One region of the Hoeflea sp. AS60 genome, then DNA from elsewhere that is predicted to be linked to it. Evidence: riboswitches for the same ligand, from Rfam matches in the RefSeq annotation. Region 1 holds a riboswitch; each other region holds the start of a gene.
What was found. Region 1 has a riboswitch for cobalamin ahead of WNZ14_RS20765 (CbtB-domain containing protein). Riboswitches for the same ligand answer to the same signal wherever they lie in the genome.
Positions count from the first base shown of each region.

Region 2: linked by a shared signal. The riboswitch ahead of WNZ14_RS19980 (energy-coupling factor ABC transporter permease) and the one ahead of WNZ14_RS20765 (CbtB-domain containing protein) in region 1 are both predicted to bind cobalamin.
Region 3: linked by a shared signal. The riboswitch ahead of bluB (5,6-dimethylbenzimidazole synthase) and the one ahead of WNZ14_RS20765 (CbtB-domain containing protein) in region 1 are both predicted to bind cobalamin.

Region 1 is NZ_JBBMQP010000004.1:72,369-79,139, forward strand. It holds gene WNZ14_RS20760 (cobyric acid synthase) at 1-1,198, shown strand, start outside; cobalamin riboswitch at 1,249-1,623, shown strand; gene WNZ14_RS20765 (CbtB-domain containing protein) at 1,673-1,852, shown strand; gene WNZ14_RS20770 (CbtA family protein) at 1,865-2,584, shown strand; gene cobU (bifunctional adenosylcobinamide kinase/adenosylcobinamide-phosphate guanylyltransferase) at 2,581-3,105, shown strand; gene cobW (cobalamin biosynthesis protein CobW) at 3,110-4,162, shown strand; gene cobN (cobaltochelatase subunit CobN) at 4,168-6,771, shown strand, end outside.
Region 2 is NZ_JBBMQP010000003.1:173,954-180,724, forward strand. It holds gene WNZ14_RS19970 (DEAD/DEAH box helicase) at 180-1,634, opposite strand; gene WNZ14_RS19975 (DMT family transporter) at 1,948-2,886, opposite strand; cobalamin riboswitch at 3,017-3,228, shown strand; gene WNZ14_RS19980 (energy-coupling factor ABC transporter permease) at 3,284-3,967, shown strand; gene WNZ14_RS19985 (threonine/serine dehydratase) at 4,147-5,121, shown strand; gene WNZ14_RS19990 (cation diffusion facilitator family transporter) at 5,176-6,075, opposite strand; gene WNZ14_RS19995 (cytochrome c) at 6,081-6,440, opposite strand; gene WNZ14_RS20000 (anthranilate synthase) at 6,437-6,771, opposite strand, start outside.
Region 3 is NZ_JBBMQP010000002.1:209,219-215,989, reverse strand. It holds gene phnD (phosphonate ABC transporter substrate-binding protein) at 1-830, opposite strand, end outside; gene phnC (phosphonate ABC transporter ATP-binding protein) at 887-1,768, opposite strand; cobalamin riboswitch at 1,949-2,131, shown strand; gene bluB (5,6-dimethylbenzimidazole synthase) at 2,180-2,860, shown strand; gene WNZ14_RS11295 (DapH/DapD/GlmU-related protein) at 2,857-3,471, opposite strand; gene phnL (phosphonate C-P lyase system protein PhnL) at 3,468-4,175, opposite strand; gene phnK (phosphonate C-P lyase system protein PhnK) at 4,179-5,003, opposite strand; gene WNZ14_RS11280 (alpha-D-ribose 1-methylphosphonate 5-phosphate C-P-lyase PhnJ) at 5,000-5,920, opposite strand; gene WNZ14_RS11275 (carbon-phosphorus lyase complex subunit PhnI) at 5,917-6,771, opposite strand, start outside.

The DNA.
Region 1 (6,771 bases):
GGTTCAGGGCAAGGTCTTCGGGCATGCAAAGGGCCGCGATTACCAGAAGCTCAAGCCCCAGCTGATGGCGGCGGTCCTCGACAGTTTCGGCCGTGTATCGGAGCAGGCGGATCTTGTGCTGGTTGAAGGCGCCGGCTCTCCGGCGGAAATCAATCTCAGACCAGGCGATATCGCCAATATGGGATTTGCGACATCGGCCCGGGTTCCGGTGGTGCTGGTCGGTGACATCGACCGGGGAGGGGTGATCGCATCGCTGGTCGGGACCCACACAATCCTGCCCGACGAAGACCGGGCGATGATCGTTGGCTACCTCATCAACAAGTTTCGCGGTGATGTCAGCCTGTTTGATGACGGCATTGCTGCTGTCGACGGTTTTACCGGTTGGTCGTGTCTTGGTGTGATACCATGGCTGAAAGCCGCAGCGCGACTGCCTGCTGAGGATTCGGTGGCACTCGAGCGGCTGGTCCGGGGAGACGCGCGGGCGCTCAAGGTGGCAGTACCAATCTTGTCGCGGATCGCCAATTTCGACGATTTCGACCCGCTCAAGGCCGAACCGGAAGTCGAACTCGTGTTCGTGCGGCCCGGTGAGCGGCTGCCCGAAGATGCCGGTCTTGTTATCCTGCCGGGGTCGAAATCGACGATTTCCGATCTCAACGATTTCCGTCAGCAGGGCTGGGACAAAGATCTGCAGGCGCACCGCCGGCGCGGCGGTCGCATAATCGGTATTTGCGGCGGTTACCAGATGCTGGGACAGAGTGTGCTGGATCCGCAGGGGCTTGAAGGTGGCGCGACATCTGCCGAGGGGCTCGGGTTGCTCGATATCGACACCGAGATGGCGCCCGAAAAGACTGTCCGCAACATCGAAGCCCGGTCCGCCGAGTACGATGTGGGCTTGTCGGGCTACGAGATTCATCTCGGTATCAGTCGCGGTCCGGATAGTGCCCGGCCGATGACGCTTCTCGATGGCCGTCCCGACGGCGCGATATCAGCCGACGGCAAGGTATCTGGGACCTATCTGCACGGCCTGTTCGATTCGGATTCCTACCGCGCGAAGCTCCTCGCGGAATTTGGCATTCGGGGCGGGGAGACCAATTTCCGCGCCGATGTGGACAAGGCGCTCGATGAAATTGCCGGTGAACTTGACCGACTCGTCGGCTTTGAACGGCTGATGGAAGCTTCCGCTCAGATCGGTCGCTGATGGAAGCGGCAATGGCGCAGCTGCGATTGACAGCCCGCCGCGTCAGCCCTATCAATTGAAGTTCGAATGGTTCCAGAAAACCGAACTGGTTTTCAGGATCAAAAGGGAATGCGACGGGGTGGACCCAATCAGGGCATCCTTATCGCAGCCGACCCCGCGACTGTAGAGCGGCGAGGCAAATGTCACCGGCACGGAATGCCAGAGTGACGGGAGACAATGGTGTCTTTCCGTCAACTTGAAGCTCCGGACCGGAAACGCCACTGACGTGGCGGCATGATCAATCGGCGCGGACGCCTCTTTGTCTACGAATCGTCCCGTTTTCATGACCGCCATAAACGTCGGGAAGGTTGGCATTTGCTGATGTTCGACGGCAACGTCGACGCGACCCGTGAGCCAGGAGACCTGCCATTCGCACCGGTTGAGAGCCGGACCTTTGGGAGAGGTATTCTCCCGAAGCCATTCACGGAGGTTGTCATGGCTGTTAAGATTCAAACGCTTTCACTCACCGATCGCATCGGTGCGCGCACTGTTGCCGGACTGATGGCGCTGGTCATCGGTTCCATACTGGTGTTCGGGGTTGGCCTCGCCAACTCTCAGGCGCTGCACGATGCAGCGCACGACACCCGTCATTCCTACGGCTTTCCCTGCCACTAAGGGATTGATCCTATGATTGTCAGGTTGCTCCTGGCGGCTCTTGCCGCCGGGCTCATTGCGGGTTTCGCAATGACGCCCGCCCAATATGTCAAAACCATTCCGCTGATCATGCAGGCGGAAGCCTACGAGAATGGCGAAGCTGGCCATTCTCACAGTGCTGCCGAGCCCGCGCATGAACATGCGGGAGATCACGGCCATAGTGATGATGGGTCGATGCTTGGCTTTGGCCGGCTTGGCGATACGATCCTTGCCAATCTGGTTGCCGGAGCGGGCTTCGCGCTGATGCTCGCTGCCGTGGCGTTACTGACGGGGATGGATTTCCCCGGGGGCCGCCAAGCTCTCACGCGGGGTGTTCTTCTGGGAGCAGCGGCCTGGTTCTGCGTCCAGCTTGCGCCTGCGATGAGCCTGCCACCGGCGGTTCCGGGTTTTCCCTATGCCGACCTTGGTGACCGTCAGGGCTGGTGGATGATTGCGGTGCTCGCCTCAGCGGTGGGGATCTGGTGTCTCGCCATGCGGCCAGAATGGCCGATCAAGGTGCTGGGCGTTGTGATCATCGTTGCACCGCATATCTGGGGCTCGCCAATTCCCGAAGATCTGTCGAGCGAAGTACCCGCCTATATCGCCTCTGCCTATGCTGCGGCCTCGCTTGCAACAACCTTGTTCTTCTGGCTGCTGCTTGGCGGGTTGCTGGGGTATTTCCTGTCTCGGGTGCCCGAGGAAAGAGCGGCGTGACAGACGGTCTGCCAAAGGTGACGCTTGTGCTGGGCGGTGCCCGCTCGGGCAAATCCGGTTTTGCCGAAGGCCTGGTCGAACGCGCCTCCGGATCAAGATTGTACCTGGCAACGGGTCAGGCCTGGGATGACGAAATGCGCGACCGCATTGCCTCACACCAGGACCGGCGCGGGCAGGGCTGGGAGACTATCGAGGCTCATCTGGAACTGGCGAAGTCGCTTGAAGCCAATACACGCGCCGACCGTCCGGTGCTGGTCGATTGCCTCACCCTGTGGGTCACCAATCTTATGCTCGGCGAGCACGACATCGACGCCGCGTTTGACGAACTTGCCGGATCACTGCCTTCGCTTGAGGGGCCTGTGGTCTTTGTATCGAATGAGGTGGGGCTGGGCATCGTGCCTGACAATGCCATGGCGCGGGCGTTTCGCGATCATGCCGGCCGCCTCCACCAGTTAATCGCAAGCCTGGCCGACGAAGTCTATTTCGTCGCCGCCGGCCTGCCACTCAAAATGAAGGGCTGACGCCATGATGGGTTCAAAAATTCCTGCAACCGTGATCACCGGCTTTCTCGGCGCGGGCAAGACCACGCTGATCCGGCACATGCTGTCCAACGCCAAGGGCAAGCGGATTGCGCTGATCATCAATGAATTCGGCGATCTGGGCGTCGATGGTGATGTGCTCAAGGGCTGCGGCGAGGAAGTGTGCCGCGAGGAAGACATTGTCGAGCTGACCAATGGCTGCATCTGCTGCACCGTGGCTGATGATTTCATCCCGACCATGGAAAAGCTGCTGGCGCGCAAGGATCGTCCTGACCATATCGTCATCGAGACATCCGGTCTTGCATTGCCGCAGCCGCTGGTCGCGGCCTTCAACTGGCCTGGCATCAAGACGCAGGTGACCGTCGATGGCGTGGTGACGGTCGTTGACAGTGCCGCTGTCGCTGCCGGCCGCTTCGCCCACGATCACGACAAGCTTGACGCGCAACGGCTGGCGGATGACGGACTCGATCATGAAAGCCCGCTGGAGGAATTGTTCGAGGACCAGCTGACCGCTGCCGACCTGATCATTCTCAACAAGGCCGATCTGATCAGCGCTGAAGATCTTGAAGGCGTTCGCGCCGGAATATCGGAGCACATGTCGCGCAAGCCGATTTTCGTCGAAGCGCGGCAGGGCGAGGTGGCGCCAGAGGTGCTGCTCGGTCTGGGTATCGGCACCGAAGACGATATTTCGAACCGCAAGTCGCACCATGAGCTGCATCATGCGGACGGCCATGAGCATGATCATGATGAGTTCGAGAGCTTTGTCGTTTCGCTTGGTCCGGTCAGCGATGCGGCCGCCTTCAGCGAAGGCCTAAAGGCTCTGATCGTTTCGCACGACATTCTGCGGCTCAAGGGTTTTGCCGACATTTCCGGCAAGCCTATGCGGATGGTGGTGCAGGCGGTCGGAAGCCGGATCGACACGCATTTCGACCGGCCATGGGCTGCCGGAGAGGCTCGGGAAACCAGGCTCGTCGTCATCGGACTGCATGACATTGACGAGGCTGCCATTCGCGAGAGCCTGGCCGGGCTCGCCGGTTAAGCAGGATGCATCTTCTTGTCGCACAGAAGGGAAGCCTGAGCGACGGCAATGAGGCCGTCGATCTTGGCCAGAGCCCGGGCGACATTCTGTTCCTGAGTGCGGCGGACACCGAGCTTGCGAGCATTGCCGCAGCACGACAGACGACTGGCCAGCTGAAGTGGCGGCTGGCGAGTCTTTCCGATCTCAAGCACCCGATGTCGGTCGACACCTTTGTCGCCAGGATGGCGCCGAAGGCGAAGCTGGTGATCGTGCGCGCACTCGGCGGGGCCAGCTATTTCGCCTATGCGCTCGAGAGCCTGCATGCGGCCTCCGTCGCGCATGGTTTCAAGATTGCAGCGCTTCCCGGCGATGACCGGCCTGATGCGGGGCTGGAGCCGCTGTCGACGCTGGATCATGCGGCGCGGGATCAGCTTTGGGCTTACCTGATCGAGGGTGGGGCCGAGAATGCGCGCGGGCTGATCACCTATGCCGAAGCACTGATTGAAGGCGGCGAGCGACCCGGACCGGCAGCACCGCTGCTGAAAGCCGGGTTGTGGCATCCGAACACTGGAAATCCGGGGCTTGCCGACGTCAAGCGGGACTGGACCCACGGCGCGCCGGTGGCGGCAGTCTGCTTTTACCGGGCGCTGGTGCAGAGCGGGCAGACGGCACCCGTCGCAGCCTTGTGCGACGCATTGAAAGCCGAGGGCGTCAACGCGCTTCCGGTGTTTGTCTCCAGTCTCAAGGATCCGGTGTCGATGGGCACGCTCGAAGCGATCTTTGCCGATGCGGCGCCCGACGTGGTGATCAATGCCACTGGTTTTGCGGTGTCGTCACCGGGCGGACAGACCAAGGGCACGGTGCTTGAATCCACCGGTGCCCCGGTGTTGCAGGCCGTGTTTGCCAGCGGTGGCCGCGAGGCCTGGGCGGCATCGCATCAGGGGCTGACCTCGCGCGATCTCGCGATGCATGTGGCTTTGCCGGAAGTTGATGGCCGGGTGCTTGCGCGCGCGGTGTCGTTCAAGGCGGCGGCGCGGTTTGACGAGATGGTCGAGGCCAATATCGTTACCCATGCGCCGGAGCCTGACCGGGTGCAGTTCGTCGCTCAATTGGCATCGCGCTGGGCGCGGTTGCGGCGGACACAAGCAGCGGATCGCCGGGTGGCGATCGTGCTGGCGAATTATCCCAACCGGGATGGTCGCATCGCCAACGGCGTGGGGCTCGACACGCCCGCGGGCACGGTTGAAGTGCTGCGTGCGATGGCGAAGGCCGGATATAAGGCCGGTGAGCTTCCGGCTGATGGTGACGCGCTTGTGACCGCGCTGAAGGCCGGGCCGACCAATGCCGTGCGCGATGAACGCAGCGGCGGGGTTCCTCTTCCCATCGACGATTATCAGGCGTTTTTTGCGACGCTGGATCCTGCCATCCAGTCAGCTGTGAACGAACGCTGGGGCGCGCCGGAGACTGACCCGTTTTATCGCGATGGGGTATTTCATCTGGGCTTGCTGCGCTTTGGCAATGTGGTTGTCGGTATCCAGCCGGCGCGTGGCTACAACATCGATCCGAAGGCCAGCTATCACGCGCCGGATCTGGTTCCGCCGCATGGCTATTTCGCCTTCTATGCCTGGCTGCGCGGTCACTTTGACACCCATGCGGTCATCCACATGGGCAAACACGGAAATCTCGAATGGCTGCCTGGCAAGGCGCTGGCGATGTCGCGGGCGTGCTATCCTGAAGCGGTGCTCGGGCCCATGCCGCATGTCTATCCGTTTATCGTCAATGATCCGGGCGAGGGGACACAGGCCAAGCGGCGGACATCGGCTGTCATCATCGATCACCTGACGCCGCCCCTGACCCGCGCCGAAAGCTACGGGCCGCTCAAGGATCTCGAGGCACTGGTGGACGAATACTACGAAGCCTCCGGCCACGATCCGCGACGGCTGAAGCTGCTGAAAGGTCAGATCCTCGATCTCGTGCGAGACATCGGGCTCGACAGCGATGCTGGCATAGCGCCCGGGGATGATGATGATCTGGCGCTCGAAAAGCTCGACGCTTGGCTGTGTGACCTCAAGGAAATGCAGATCCGCGACGGGCTGCACATCTTTGGCAAATCGCCTGAGGGTGGGCTGCTCACCGATCTGACTGTTGCGCTGGCGCGGATCAAGCGTGGCGAAGCGACCGGCGAAGACAGCCTGCAGCGGTCGATAGCAAGGGATGCGGGTTTGTCAGGGTTCGACCCGCTCGATTGCCTGATGGGAGCTGCATGGGATGGTCCGCGGCCGGCGGTGCTGCAGGCAGTATGCAGCGATCTCTGGCGCACCAATGGCGACACGGTCGAGCGGATCGAACTGCTGGCGATTGAACTGGTTTCCGGGCGGACTGCCTTGCCGACAGAGTGGGAAGCCACAGCGGCGGTGATGGCCAATATTCAAACCCTGATCAAGCCATCTGTCGAAGCTTGCGGAGACGCCGAGATTGCCGGTCTGCTGACCGCGCTTGATGGCCGGTTCGTGGGTCCCGGACCGTCGGGTGCTCCGACGCGGGGGCGACCTGATGTGCTGCCGACGGGGCGGAATTTCTATTCGGTCGACAGCCGTGCGGTGCCGACGCCGGCGGCCTGGGAGCTCGGG
Region 2 (6,771 bases), on a different contig from region 1:
CAGTCTCCGTGTGATTGCATGTCTCGCAGATAGTACGATACGGCCCGCGAAACAATGGCTGAACAGCGAATGGGTTTCCAACATGCAAATGGCGCAGCGAAAAATCGCTGCGCCATTTGCGTCTTTACTCTCTCACGCCGAACCTGAAATCAGCTCCGGCGGAAATCCGGCGACTGGTATCAGCCGCGAGCAATTGCCTTGTCGCCAGCCTGCTCAGGCCGCGGACGGCGATCGCTGCGGCGACGACGCGACTTTGCTGCCGGCTGATCACCATTCTGATTTGCGGCTGCTGCCGGCTGATGCCGGTTGCCGCCGGGCTTTCCTGCCTGCTGACCATTGCCGGAGTTGCGACCCTGGCCTTGCGGCTTTCCACCCTGGCCCTGACGTTGATCGGGCCTGCGGCCCTGACCCTGCGGCTTGGCGCCTTGCGGCCGTGCACCCTGGCGCGGACGCTGGGTCTTGTTCAGCGGAGCAAAATCGCCATCAGGATCAGCCAATGCGTCGACATAGGTGCCTTCAGGCGCCTTTTCGACCGGAATCTCTGTCTTCAGCATCTTTTCGATGTCGCGCAGAAGCGAACGTTCGTCTGGTGCACAGAAGGTCACGGCAGTGCCTTCAGCGCCAGCGCGCGCGGTGCGGCCGATGCGGTGAACATAAACTTCCGGCACATTCGGCAGCTCGTAATTGACCACCAGGGTCACGCCCGGCACGTCAATGCCACGGGCAGCAATGTCGGTGGCGATCAGCACAGGCACGGTGCCGGCGCGGAAACCTGCAAGCGCGCGTTCGCGCTGGCCCTGAGACTTGTTGCCGTGGATGGCGGCTGCGTTGAAGCCATCCGTTTCAAGCCGCTTGACGGCCTTGTCGGCGCCGCGCTTGGTGCGGGTGAACACGATCACGCGTTCGCCCTTGCGGTCACGGATCAGCGAAGCCAGTGCGCCCATCTTGGCAGGTGTCGGCATGTGCATGACCGAATGCTCGACGCGGTCGGCAGTCTTCTTGGCAGGAATCACCGACACTTCGATCGGGTCCTTCAGATGACGGTCGGACAGCTGGCGGATTTCCTTGGGCATGGTCGCCGAGAACAACAGGGTCTGGCGATTTTGCGGCGTCATCGCGAGAATGCGCTTGATCGCCGGCATGAAGCCGATGTCGAGCATCTGGTCAGCCTCGTCGAGCACCACGACTTCAATTTCGTTGAGCGAGACAGCGCGCTGCTCGATCAGGTCCATCAGCCGGCCCGGGGTGGCGATGAGAATATCGATACCGCCAGCCAGCGCCTTGATCTGCGGGCGGATCGAAACACCGCCAACAACAACGGACGAGGTCAGATGCAGCTTGCGACCGTAGTCCTTGACGCTCCGGGCAATCTGGGCGGACAGTTCGCGGGTCGGCGAAAGGATCAGCGCACGGACTTTCTTCGGCGCGGCTTTCTTGCCGGGCGCGAGGCGATGCAGGATCGGCAGCGAGAACGCTGCGGTCTTGCCGGTGCCGGTCTGCGCCAGGCCGATAACGTCACGGCCTTCGAGAACGGGAGGGATAGCCTGCACCTGGATCGGTGTCGGTGTGGTCAGGTGAAGACCATCAAGCGTGTCGAGGAGGGCCTTGGACAGACCGAGTTCGGAAAACAACATGGTATAACTTTCGAATTTTGGGCAATACGTCGGGGGAGCGCTTGCGCGCTGCCATTCGCGGACCATGCCCGATCACAAAATTCCCGCCGGCTACGGCATGACCGCAATCGGAGGAGTTCGGGTTGGGCGCATCGCCGCTGGCCGACGCGAAATTTCAAGGTGGACGTTAGGGGAAGTCAGAACACGCTCATCTCGACTCTAAGGAGGCGTGCAGCGGCCGATTTGGCCCCTATCCAGTTGCGCCTCTTAGGCCTGATAATTGCGGCTGTGTCAAGGCAGGGGGCAGATTTTCGCTGCATCGCAGCAAACAAGCTTAACTGAATATGCGCTCTTTCTCCTCACCCGGAAGGCTCGCAGCCACACTGCGAATGGACTTTCCCGGCGTCAGCGCAATTGCCGAAATGACGATGGCGCAGGCAATCCACTGCGCCAAGCCGATCGGCTCCGCAAAGGCAAACCACCCCACCAGAAACATTGTCGGCAGCTCGAAACTTCCGGCAATCGCAGTCCGTGCGGTGCCTATGGCGGGCGCAGCGACGGTGTAGAGAAGTTGTGGAACAAGCGCCGAACCAAAGGCGATGCCAGCCACAAGCCACCAGCCTGACACAGTGCCGGGGACAAGCGCTGCAATCGGCGTGGCGATCATCAATGGCAAAAGCCCTAGCACAGAACCGAGACTGACGCAGGCGATGCGCGCCACCGGATTGAGCACTGTGAGCTTGTGCACCAGCACATTGATGCCAAACCCGAATCCCAGAGGCGCTGCCAACGACAAAATCAGGGCGGGCATCTGATCGACAGTCACTGCACCCGGTGAGGTGGCAAGTGCAGCTGCCGCGATGATCATCAGTGACGCCAGAACGGCGCGGCGACCCGGCTTATCTCCGAACATCAGCCAGGCAATCAGCAGCGTAAACACCGGGTATGTCATGTAGAGAATGCCCGCTGTCGACACGGGAACAATCTCCACCGCGCGAACATAACCGATCCACCCCACGCCCATGCCGACACCGGCGATCAGGCCCCAGAGCAGAGCAGGCCATCTGGCCCTGGCGCGCCAGACGAAGGGCACAAGTACAATTGCCGCAAAAGCATACCGGAAAAAGGCAATGGCGTGCGGCGCGATGCCTTCAGCAGTCAGCGAACGGGCAAAATACGGGACCAATCCGAACCCGACCGATGCTGCGATGACACCAAGGGTTGCCAGCCCGGGGCCGAGCCAGTGCGGAAAGTCGGTGTTTTCAGTCCTCATGAAGATTGAGTAACAGTCAGCTCCAACACGGGCAATCCGCCTCGGCAGCCTGCCCCACGGAAAAGCTGCAAAGTTGCGGGATGCGGCTTAAAACGTCGTGTTTTCAGATTGCTATCTGGTCAGCTCCAGAATACGAATTGCTTGTTCGGGTTCCATGAAGGCCAAGCTTTCGGGATTAAAGGGGAACACGGTAGGGACGACCTGAAACAGGGCCCGATCCGTGGCTGCCCTCGCAACTGTGAGCGTGAGTCGCATCCATAATGCCACTGGGGATCCCCCGGGAAGGCGGATGACGGCGATCAAGCGCAAGCCAGGAGACCTGCCCGGACTATGGAATCCGCAGTCGCGGGTTTCCAACTCCAACCTCTTGCACGATGGGTGCAGAAAGGGCTTAGAAATGCATATTGAACCCGGCGTCGTAGACGGCGCAAAACTGGCTTTGAGCTACGCAACCGCGGCTGCGGCAGGCGGCCTGACACTGAAGATGTCCTGGGACACGATCCGCGAGGATGGCGGCGCAACCGCGCTGGCGATGCGCTCGGTGATCACCACGCTTCTCGTCTTCACGTTCTTTGAAGTGTTTCCGCATCACGCTGTTGGCGTCTCGGAAGTCCACCTCATCCTCGGCTCGACGCTTTACCTGATGTTCGGCGCCGGTCCGGCAGCGATAGGCCTGGCTTTGGGTCTTTTGATCCAGGGCGTGCTTTTCGCTCCCTTCGATCTGCCGCAATATGGCATGAACGTCACCACATTGCTGGTGCCGCTCTACGCAATGTCGCTCATTGCCAAGCGGATCATCCCGGCGGCGACCGCCTACAAGGATGTGTCCTACAAGCAGGCGCTTGCGCTTTCGACCAGCTACCAGGGTGGCATTGTCATGTGGGTCGGTTTCTGGGCACTTTATGGCCACGGCTTTGGCGTTGAAAATCTGTCGCAGATCGCGGCCTTCGGTGGCGCTTACATGCTGGTCGTGATTGTCGAGCCGCTCGCCGATCTCGGCGTTCTGGCTATCGCCAAGAACTGGCACAAGCTTGATGGCACTCCGATTGTCAGCAACCGGGTTTACGGCCACGCTGCCTGAGCAAGCGAGCCATACCAAGTGATACGCCGCGTGAGCCAGCCTCGCGCGGCGTTTTTTGTGTCCCATGAAATCAATTGATTGTACCCATCTGTCAGGCCTGCCGCATACTGCCTCAAACGGCGTAAGTTCCGCGTGATTTTTCAATCGCACACAGGCCGGCCATTCAGATTGGGAAACAGATGAACATCGAGATGATCCGCGAAGCGCAAGCCCGGCTTGAAGGCCATGTCCGCCGCACGCCCTTGCTCAACTCTCCGTTCCTCGATGAGATTGCAGGCCGACGCGTCTGGGTCAAAGCGGAATGCCTGCAACACACAGGCAGTTTCAAGTTTCGCGGCGGATGGTCGGCGCTGTCGGGGATGGCCCCTGACCTTCGGGCACGCGGCGTCATCGCCTTTTCCAGCGGCAACCATGCCCAGGGTGTGGCTTTGGCTGCTGCGCGGCACGGCGCACGCGCTATCATCCTCATGCCATCCGACGCACCAAAGATGAAAATCGACAATACCCGTACCTTGGGTGCGGAAGTGGTTCTCTACGACCGCGCCACAGAGGACCGGGACGAGATCTGCGCCCGGCTGACGGCGGAGCACGGCCTGACGCTGATCAAACCCTTCGATGACCCGATGGTGATTGCCGGTCAGGGCACCTGTGGGTTGGAAATCGCCGAACAGGCAGCTGCGGAAGGCATTTCGCAAGCGGATATCCTTGTCTGCTGCGGCGGCGGTGGATTTGCCTCAGGCATTGCACTGGCTTTGGAGGCTAACGCTCCAAAGCTTCGGGTACGTACGGCGGAGCCCGAAGGATTTGATGACATGGCTCGCAGCCTGGCTTCCGGCACCATCGAGCGCAACAGTCGGATGTCTGGCTCGCTTTGCGACGCAATCCTCACCCCGCAGCCCGGCGATCTGACATTCCCGATCCTGTCGCGGCTTGCAGGCCCGGGCCTGGCGGTGAGTGAGGATGAGGCGCTGCAGGCCATGGCGTTTGCGTTTTCGCGGCTCAAACTGGTTGCCGAACCCGGAGGCGCAGTCGCCCTGGCGGCCGCCTTGTTTCATGCCGATGAAATCGAGGGAGAGGATGTGATTGTCACCATCTCCGGCGGAAATGTGGATGCGGGCATGTTTCACATGGCGCTGGAGCGGTTCGGCGCATAATCGAGAACGCCGGCTTTCAATCGGCAAGCTGATCACAACCGGCCCGCTCTATTCTCAGGTCAACAGAACGCCTTCGTCCTTGGCCTTGTGACTGGGTTCCACATGGATGATCACCCGAATGCCTTCGACCCCATTGCGGAGTGCTGACTCGAGCCGGTCGCAAATCCGGTGTGATTCCTCAACACTCATGTTGCCGTCCACCACCAGGTGAAACTCGACGAACGACACCCGGCCAGCCATGCGGGTCCGGATATCGTGCGCTTCGATAGCGCCTTGGGCCTCGGCCTTGATGATGGTCTGGATGCGCAGTTCGTCGGCAGGATCGACCGCCCGGTCCATCAACCCGTTGACGGAGGACGAGATCACCTTCCAGCCCTGCCACAGAACGTTCATTGCGACAATGATCGCCAGCAGCGGATCGAGACGCGGCTGATCCAGCGCAAGCGCCAGACCCAGCCCAAGGATCACGCCTACCGACGTGACCACATCTGACAGGATGTGATGACCATCTGCCTGCAGTGCCGGGGATCGATGCCGACGGCCAAACCGCAACAGAACTGCCGCCCAGATCCCGTTGACAAGCGCGGCACTCGCATTGACAGCCAAACCAAGCGCTGGCGCTTCGATCCGTTGCGGCGCCAGGAGCCCGCCGGCCGCTTCATGCACGATCAACAACGCTGCCACGACAATAAGCACGCCTTCCAGCACGGCGGAAAAATACTCCGCCTTGTGGTGACCATAGGGGTGATCGGTGTCAGCCGGTTTCTGGGCGTAACCAATGGCAAAGAACGCCGCCAGCGCGGCGATCACGTTGACGATGGATTCAAGCGCATCGGAATAGAGCGCGATCGAGCCGGTTAAATGCCAGGCGACGAATTTCAGTCCCATCACTCCAAACGCCAGAGGGATGGACCAGAAGGCCAGTTGGCGGACGGTCTTGGAAGCGTGCGGCATCGGGCCTAGCCCTGCAGCGAAGCGATATAGGCGATGATCGCTTCCACCTGCTCCGGCGTAGCGATGAATTCGGGCATGTCGGGATGGCCTGAATAGATGCGGCCATCGGCAAAGGCTTCCTCAAGCGCATCTATCGGAAAGCGGTCTGACAGGTCGCGGAACGGCGGAGCGCCCTCGTGCGGACTGGCATCCGCCTTGCCTACGCCATGACAGCCGCCGCAATTGACCTCGACCAGCTCACGGCCCTGCTTTACCCCGTCGTCAGACTGAGCCGAAGCGGGATTGGCTCCCGACAGGACGCAAAGCGCCGATACCGCGAGACTTGCGGCAACCAGACCCCTCTTGATGCCAAGCGTCTCACTCATCCTGCCTCGACCTTCTTCTGTCGCGTCAGATGCGCAACAACATTCTCGATCATCCGCATTCCTGCGTCCTGACCCAGCGTCATGATCGATTCGGGGTGGAATTGCACGCCTGCGATCGGCAGAGTTTCGTGCTCGATTGCCATGATCACCCCGTCATCGGTTTCCGCAGTAACACGGAATTCCTTTGGCAATGAGGCATAATCGGCAAAAATGGAATGATAGCGCCCGACGGTAACCTCCTTTGCGAGGCCCGAGAAAATAATCCCGTTTGGCTGCACCCGGATCCGCGATGGCTTGCCGTGAACCGGAATAGCCAGTTCCCGCAAGGTGC
Region 3 (6,771 bases), on a different contig from region 1:
CCGCCCTGGATCGCGGAGAAGCACTCCGGATCGCTTTCAGGCAGGGCCATCATGAAGTCCTTGAACTTGGTCTTCATGTCTGTATCCATCGTTGAGCGAACAACGATCGGACCGTTCGGGATCAGCGGCGACTTCCAGAGTTCGACCAGATCGCCCATATCGACGATGCCCTTGTCGACCATCTTCTTCAGGTTGCCGGAGGTATAGCCGTCCTTGAATTCGCCAACGCCCGAAGCCCAGGTTGTGCCAGCGTCGAAGTTGCCCTTGACCACTTCGAGGACGAGGTTTTCATGACCGCCGCCAAAGCCGGTTTCAGCGAAGAAATCGGCAATTGGCATGCCGATGGCAGCCGGCAGGGTAACCGACGGGATCAGAAAGCCCGAGGTGGAGTCCGGATCGGCAAAGCCGAGCTTCTTGCCCTTGAGGTCTTCAAGCTTGGTCATGCCTGAATCCTTGCGAGCGACCATCACCGAGTAGTAGCCGGTGGCGCCATCGGTCTGGATGGTGGTCAGGATAGGCTCGACTGCCTTCGGATCATCAAGATAGACCTTGGCGTAGCCAGATGCGCCGAGTTCGGCATAATCGAGCGTGCCACCAAGCAGGCCCTGGATAACGCCGTCATAATCGGCAGCGGGGAAAAGCGAAACCTTTTCAACGCCGAGAACGGCAGGCAGCTTTTCTGTCATGCACTGGAAACTGCGCAGACGGTCGGCTTCGTTTTCGCCACCGAGAATACCGATGCGGAAGTCCTTGAGGTCTTCAGCAACTGCAGGCTGGACAGCGATGACGGCAGCGAACGATGCCGCTGCGAGAAGGGCTTTCTTGATCATGGATCTGCTCCTGGTTCGGACCGGCGTCTTGCCGGCAATTCCGTGGGTTGAGCCTGTTACGCTGGCAAGGCGACCCCGGTGGCTGCAGTTCTCGCGCGAAGCGCGGGCTGCAGTGGACCGGTGGATTTCGGTTTGGCCGGCACAACTGGTTGACCGGCTGAAATGGATGTCGATGTGATGGATTCAGAGATTTCCGTGCCATCGTCGGAGGCGCCGTAGATCATCCGGACGGCTTCGGTGGTAAGTTCATCGGGCGGGCCATCGAAAACCACCTTGCCACCCGCCATGCCGATCACCCGCTCGCAATAGTGGCGCGCAGTATCAAGCGTATGCAGGTTGGTGATCACCGTGATGCCTTCACGTTCATTGATGTCCTTGAGCGCATCCATCACAATCTGCGCATTGAGCGGATCAAGCGAAGCGATCGGCTCATCAGCCAGGATCATCGATGGCGACTGCATCAGGGCCCGGGCAATGGCGACGCGCTGCTGCTGGCCACCAGACAGCGTGCCTGCCATCTGAAGCGCGGTCTGGGCGATGCCGAGCCGCTCCAGTGCGGCAAGCGCGTTGGCGCGCTCTTCGACAGTGAAGATGTTGAGAATGTTGAGCACTGTCGAACGGTGATTGAGGCGACCGAGCAAGACGTTGGTCAGCACATCAAGCCGCGGCACAAGATTGAACTGCTGGAAGATCATCGCACAATCACGATGCCAATTGCGGAGCCCGCCGCCATTCAGGCCCGAGACCGTCTTGCCCTTGAACCGGATCTCTCCGCTGCTCGACGGTGTCAAACGGTTGATCATGCGCAGAAGCGTGGACTTGCCTGCTCCCGAACGTCCAATGACGCCGACCATCTGGCCCTCGGGAATTGAGAGTGTGACTGCATCAACGGCTATGTTGTTGCCAAAACGGCGGGTCACATCGGTCAATTCAAGCATAAGCAAATCCTCTGAGATCACGTTTGGTTTTGTGACTTTCGAGGATTGGACTAGCCCAGCCATGTGAAGGCGCGATGTCGGTTTGATGTCAGTTTTGTTACGATCCACAGCCGTCCTGCCGAACAAGCAAAAACCCACATATTTCTGCAGTTTTGATGCTTGCACTCCGGCCACCGCCATGGCCCTATGCAAGTGTCTGGTGCCCGTGACATGCGGGAGAATCGGGAATTCGGTGAAAATCCGGAACGTGCCCAACGCTGTGACGGGGATGGTCTGAGCGACATGCCACTGGGAGAGACCCGGGAAGGCGCGCAGACCAGATGATCCGAAGTCAGAAGACCGGCCAGACGTCATAGCCTTTGAGCGCATGGACAGCGCTGCGGGGTGTTACGGATTGTTGGGGATCAAACAATGCCGAATACATCAATGCTGACTGCAGCCAGGGCTTTCGATACGGCTGAACGCGACGCCGTATACAAAGCCATCTTCACCCGCCGCGACGTGCGCGACCAGTTCCTGGCGACCCCTGTTCCTGATGACGTGGTGCGCCGTCTGCTGGAGGCCGCCCACAACGCGCCATCGGTCGGCTTCATGCAGCCGTGGAATTTCATAACTATCAGGGATCAAAGTGTTCGCGATCGTGTCGCCGACGCGTTCGGTCGCGCCAATGATGAAGCAGCCACAATGTTCCCTGAAGCGCGGCAATCGAAATACAAGTCGCTCAAGCTCGAGGGCATCCGCAAGGCGCCGCTCAATATCTGCGTCACCTGTGACCGTGATCGCGGTGGTGATGTCGTTCTGGGGCGAACCCACACTTCCAAAATGGATCTCTACAGCACCGTCTGCGCGGTGCAGAACCTATGGCTCGCGGCGCGCGCCGAAGGCATCGGCATGGGTTGGGTCAGCATCTTTCGCGACGCCGACCTCAAATCCATTCTCGGTATTCCCGACAGGATCGAGATCGTCGCCTATCTGTGTCTGGGCTATGTCGATGAGCTCTATGAGCGGCCAGAACTTGAGGTCAAAGGCTGGAACCGCAGACTGCCCCTCGATGAGCTGATTTTCGAGGAGTGCTGGCAGGGAGAGATTTAACCGCCGTGGCGCTCGAGAAATTCCTCGGCCGGCAGCGACCGGAAATCCTTGAGCGCGGCATGAAGCCGGTCATGCTCCCAGTCCCACCAGGCGAGCGCATCGAGACGGCTGGCGATATCATCGGAAAAACGCTGCCTGATCGTGCGTGCCGGCACACCGACGGCGATGGCGAAATCGGCGACATCTCTTGTTACCACCGCGTTGGCGCCGATGCTGGCGCCATTGCCGATTTTCACGCCCGGCATCACAACCGCGCCGTGCCCGATCCAGCTGTCGTGACCGATCGTTATCCCCTGCCCGGCGCGCCAGTCAAAGAACTCCTGATCATCTGCCGCACCGTCAAAATACCACGACGACCGGTAACTGAAATGATGCAAGGACGCCCGCTCCATCGGGTGCATGCTGGCATAGATCCGCACATGGGAAGCGATGTTGGCGAATTTGCCGATATTGGCATACGCAATTTGCGTGTTCTCGACGCAGTAGGAATAGTCGCCCATGGTTGAATGCGCCACGGTGCAGTTGGCGCCGACTTCGGTGTAGCGTCCAAGCGTCGAATCCACGATCTTGGCGGTGGAGTGCACCAGAGGCGTATCAGACAATCTGGTCATGCAGCAGACTTTCCAGTGGCAAAGGCGGAGACGTCGATGACGTGATCAGCCACTGCATTGCGCACGTCATGATCGTGGAAAATCCCGAGAAGTGCTGCACCATCGGCCTTCTTGCGGGCGATCAGGCTGATGACCACCTCACGGTTGGCCGCATCGAGCGACGCCGTCGGCTCGTCAAGCAGCAGCACCGGATGATCGGTGATGAAACCGCGCGCAATGTTGACGCGTTGCTGTTCGCCGCCCGAAAACGTCGCCGGCGGCAGCGACCAGAGTTTTTCGGGAAGATTGAGTTCGGTAAACAGCTCTCGCGCCCGTTCATGCGCTGTCTCCTGCGCCACACCGCGGATCATCAGTGGCTCCGCAGCCACATCCAGCGCCGAAACCCGCGGCACCGCGCGCAAAAACTGGCTGACATAACCGATCGTGTCGCGCCGGATCTCCAGCACAGTGCGCGGAGATGAACTGGCGATATCGATGTGACGGCCATGGTGCTGCACCAGGATCTGGCCGCTGTCGCAGCCGTAATTGCCGTACAGCATCTTCAGGATCGAGCTCTTGCCGACGCCTGACGGGCCGCCAAGCACCGCGCATGATCCGGCCTTGAGCGAGAATGATACATTGGCGACAACCGGCAATTCGACGCCGCCGCGCATGTGCATGATGAAGGTTTTTTGAACTTCCGAGGCAACAAGCAGCGTGTTCATGGGTCAGACCTGCAGAATAGAGGAAACAAGAAGCTGGGTGTAGGGCGCGCGCGGGTCATCAAGCACCCGGTCGGTGAGACCAGCCTCGATAACCTTGCCCTCCTTCATCACGATCATCCGGTCTGACAAAAGCCGCGCCACAGCGAGATCGTGGGTAACCACCACAACGGCAAGACCGAGATCGGAAACCAGTCCGCGCAAAAGATCAAGAAGCCGCGCCTGTACCGAAACATCAAGCCCGCCTGTCGGTTCATCCATGAACACGAGCCGCGGCTCGGTCACCAGATTGCGGGCGATCTGCAGCCGCTGGCGCATGCCGCCAGAGAAGGTGCGCGGCTGGTCATCGACCCGGTCTTCATCGATTTCGACCCGAGACAGCCATTCAATCGCGGTTGAGCGGATGTTGCCGTAATGCCGGTTGCCCACCGCCATCAGCCGTTCGCCGACATTGGCGCCGGCCGACACCGTCATCCGCAAGCCGTCAATCGGGTTCTGATGCACAAAGCCCCAGTCGGTGCGCATAAGGTAGCGGCGCTCTGCTTCCGCCATCTTGTAGATGTCAGCGCTCGAGCCATCCCGCATGCGGTAATGCACAGTGCCGCAGGTCGGCGTCATTCGTGACGAAATACAATTAAGAAGCGTGGTCTTGCCGGAGCCGGATTCGCCGACAATCGCCAGCACTTCGCCCGGCCAGAGATCAAAGCTCACATCGGCACAGCCGATGCGCTTGCCATAGACCCGGGTCAGATTTTCAACGCTGAGCAGAGGCTGGGCCGGCGCAGGGATGCCTGCCTTGGCGAGAGCCTCAAGAGTATCGGAATGGCTCATATCGTCGCCTCCTTCTGGGCGTCAGCTTCGTCACCAAGCAGCGCGCCGCGATGGCCCTCGGCGCGGCGGCTTTCGCAGTGGTGGGTATCGGAGCAGACGAACATGCGTCCACCATGATCGTCGAGCACCACCTCGTCGAGGTAGACCTGCTCGGCGCCACACATCGCGCAGGGCTGCTCGAAATGCTGGATCTCGAACGGATGATCTTCAAAGTCGAGGCTGACCACTTCGGTGTGCGGTGGGATGGCATAGATCCGCTTCTCACGGCCCGCGCCGAACAATTGCAGCGCTTCGGACTGGTGCATTTTCGGGTTGTCGAATTTCGGCGTTGGCGAGGGATCCATCACGTAACGCCCCTCGACCTTGACCGGATAGGCATAGGTGGTGGCGATGTGGCCGTTACGGGCGATGTCCTCGTAAAGCTTGACGTGCATGAGGCCATATTCCTCAAGCGCATGCATCTTACGGGTCTCGGTCTCGCGCGGCTCGAGAAAGCGCAAGGGTTCGGGGATCGGCACCTGATAGACAAGCACCTGCCCCGCAGTCAGCGGCGTTTCCGGAATCCGGTGCCGGGTCTGGATGATCGAGGCATCAGGCGTCGCGGTCGTCGTCGCCACACCGGCGGTCTTGGCAAAGAAGGCGCGGATCGAAACCGCATTGGTGGTATCGTCGGCACCCTGGTCGATCACCTTGAGTACATCATCGGGCCCGATGATCGCAGCGGTCACCTGCACCCCGCCGGTGCCCCAGCCGTAAGGCATCGGCATTTCGCGGCTGGCGAACGGAACCTGGTAGCCCGGCACCGCAATCCCCTTGAGGATCGCCCGGCGGATCATCCGCTTGGTCTGCTCATCGAGATAGGCGAAATTGTAGCTCGCGAGATTCTGTGAAGGATCGTCTTTTCTGAGCGCGTTCATTCCGCAGCCTCCCTGGTGTCGTCAGTTGCTGATGTCTCGTCCGCAGCCTTCGCGGCACTTGCGAAATGCTCCGTACGCATCCGGCGCACCAGATCGAGTTCGGCCTGAAAGTCGACGTAATGCGGCAACTTGAGGTGTTCGACAAATCCGGTCGCCTGCACATTGTCGCAGTGCGACAGCACGAATTCCTCGTCCTGGGCCGGCGCCACAATATCTTCGCCCAGTTCTGACGCTCTGAGCGCCCGGTCGCACAATGACATCGCCATCGCCTTGCGTTCGGCCTGCCCGAACACCAGACCGTAGCCGCGTGTGAACTGCGGCGGAGCCTTGGCCGACCCCTGAAACTGGTTGACCATCTGGCATTCGGTAAGTTTTACCCGCCCGATCACCACCGTGAAGCCGAGTTCCGGAATCATCATCTCGACATCGACTTCACCGATGCGGATTTCGCCGGCAAAGGGGTGGCTGCGCGCATAGCCGCGCTGGGTCGAGTAGGCGAGCGCCAGAAGGAATCCTTCGTCACCGCGCGCCAGCGTCTGTAGCCTTGCGTCGCGACCCATCGGATATTCTGTCGGTGTGCGAGTGATGTCGGCAACTGGCTCTGAACTGTCCGTGGCAGCGTCTTCCTCGATCAATCCCTCATCGCCCAGAATATCGGACACACGGATAACCTTCTCGCCCGTGTCCGCGCTGCTTTCCGGCGCGTCCTGTGGCTCGTCACCGGCGAGCGCCGGATCAAGCAGGCGGTGGGTGTAATCGAATGTTGGGCCAAGCAGCTGCCCGCCAGGAAGATCCTTGTAGATCGCCGAAATCCGCCGTTCGACCAGCATGGCGCCTGTGTCCATCGGCAC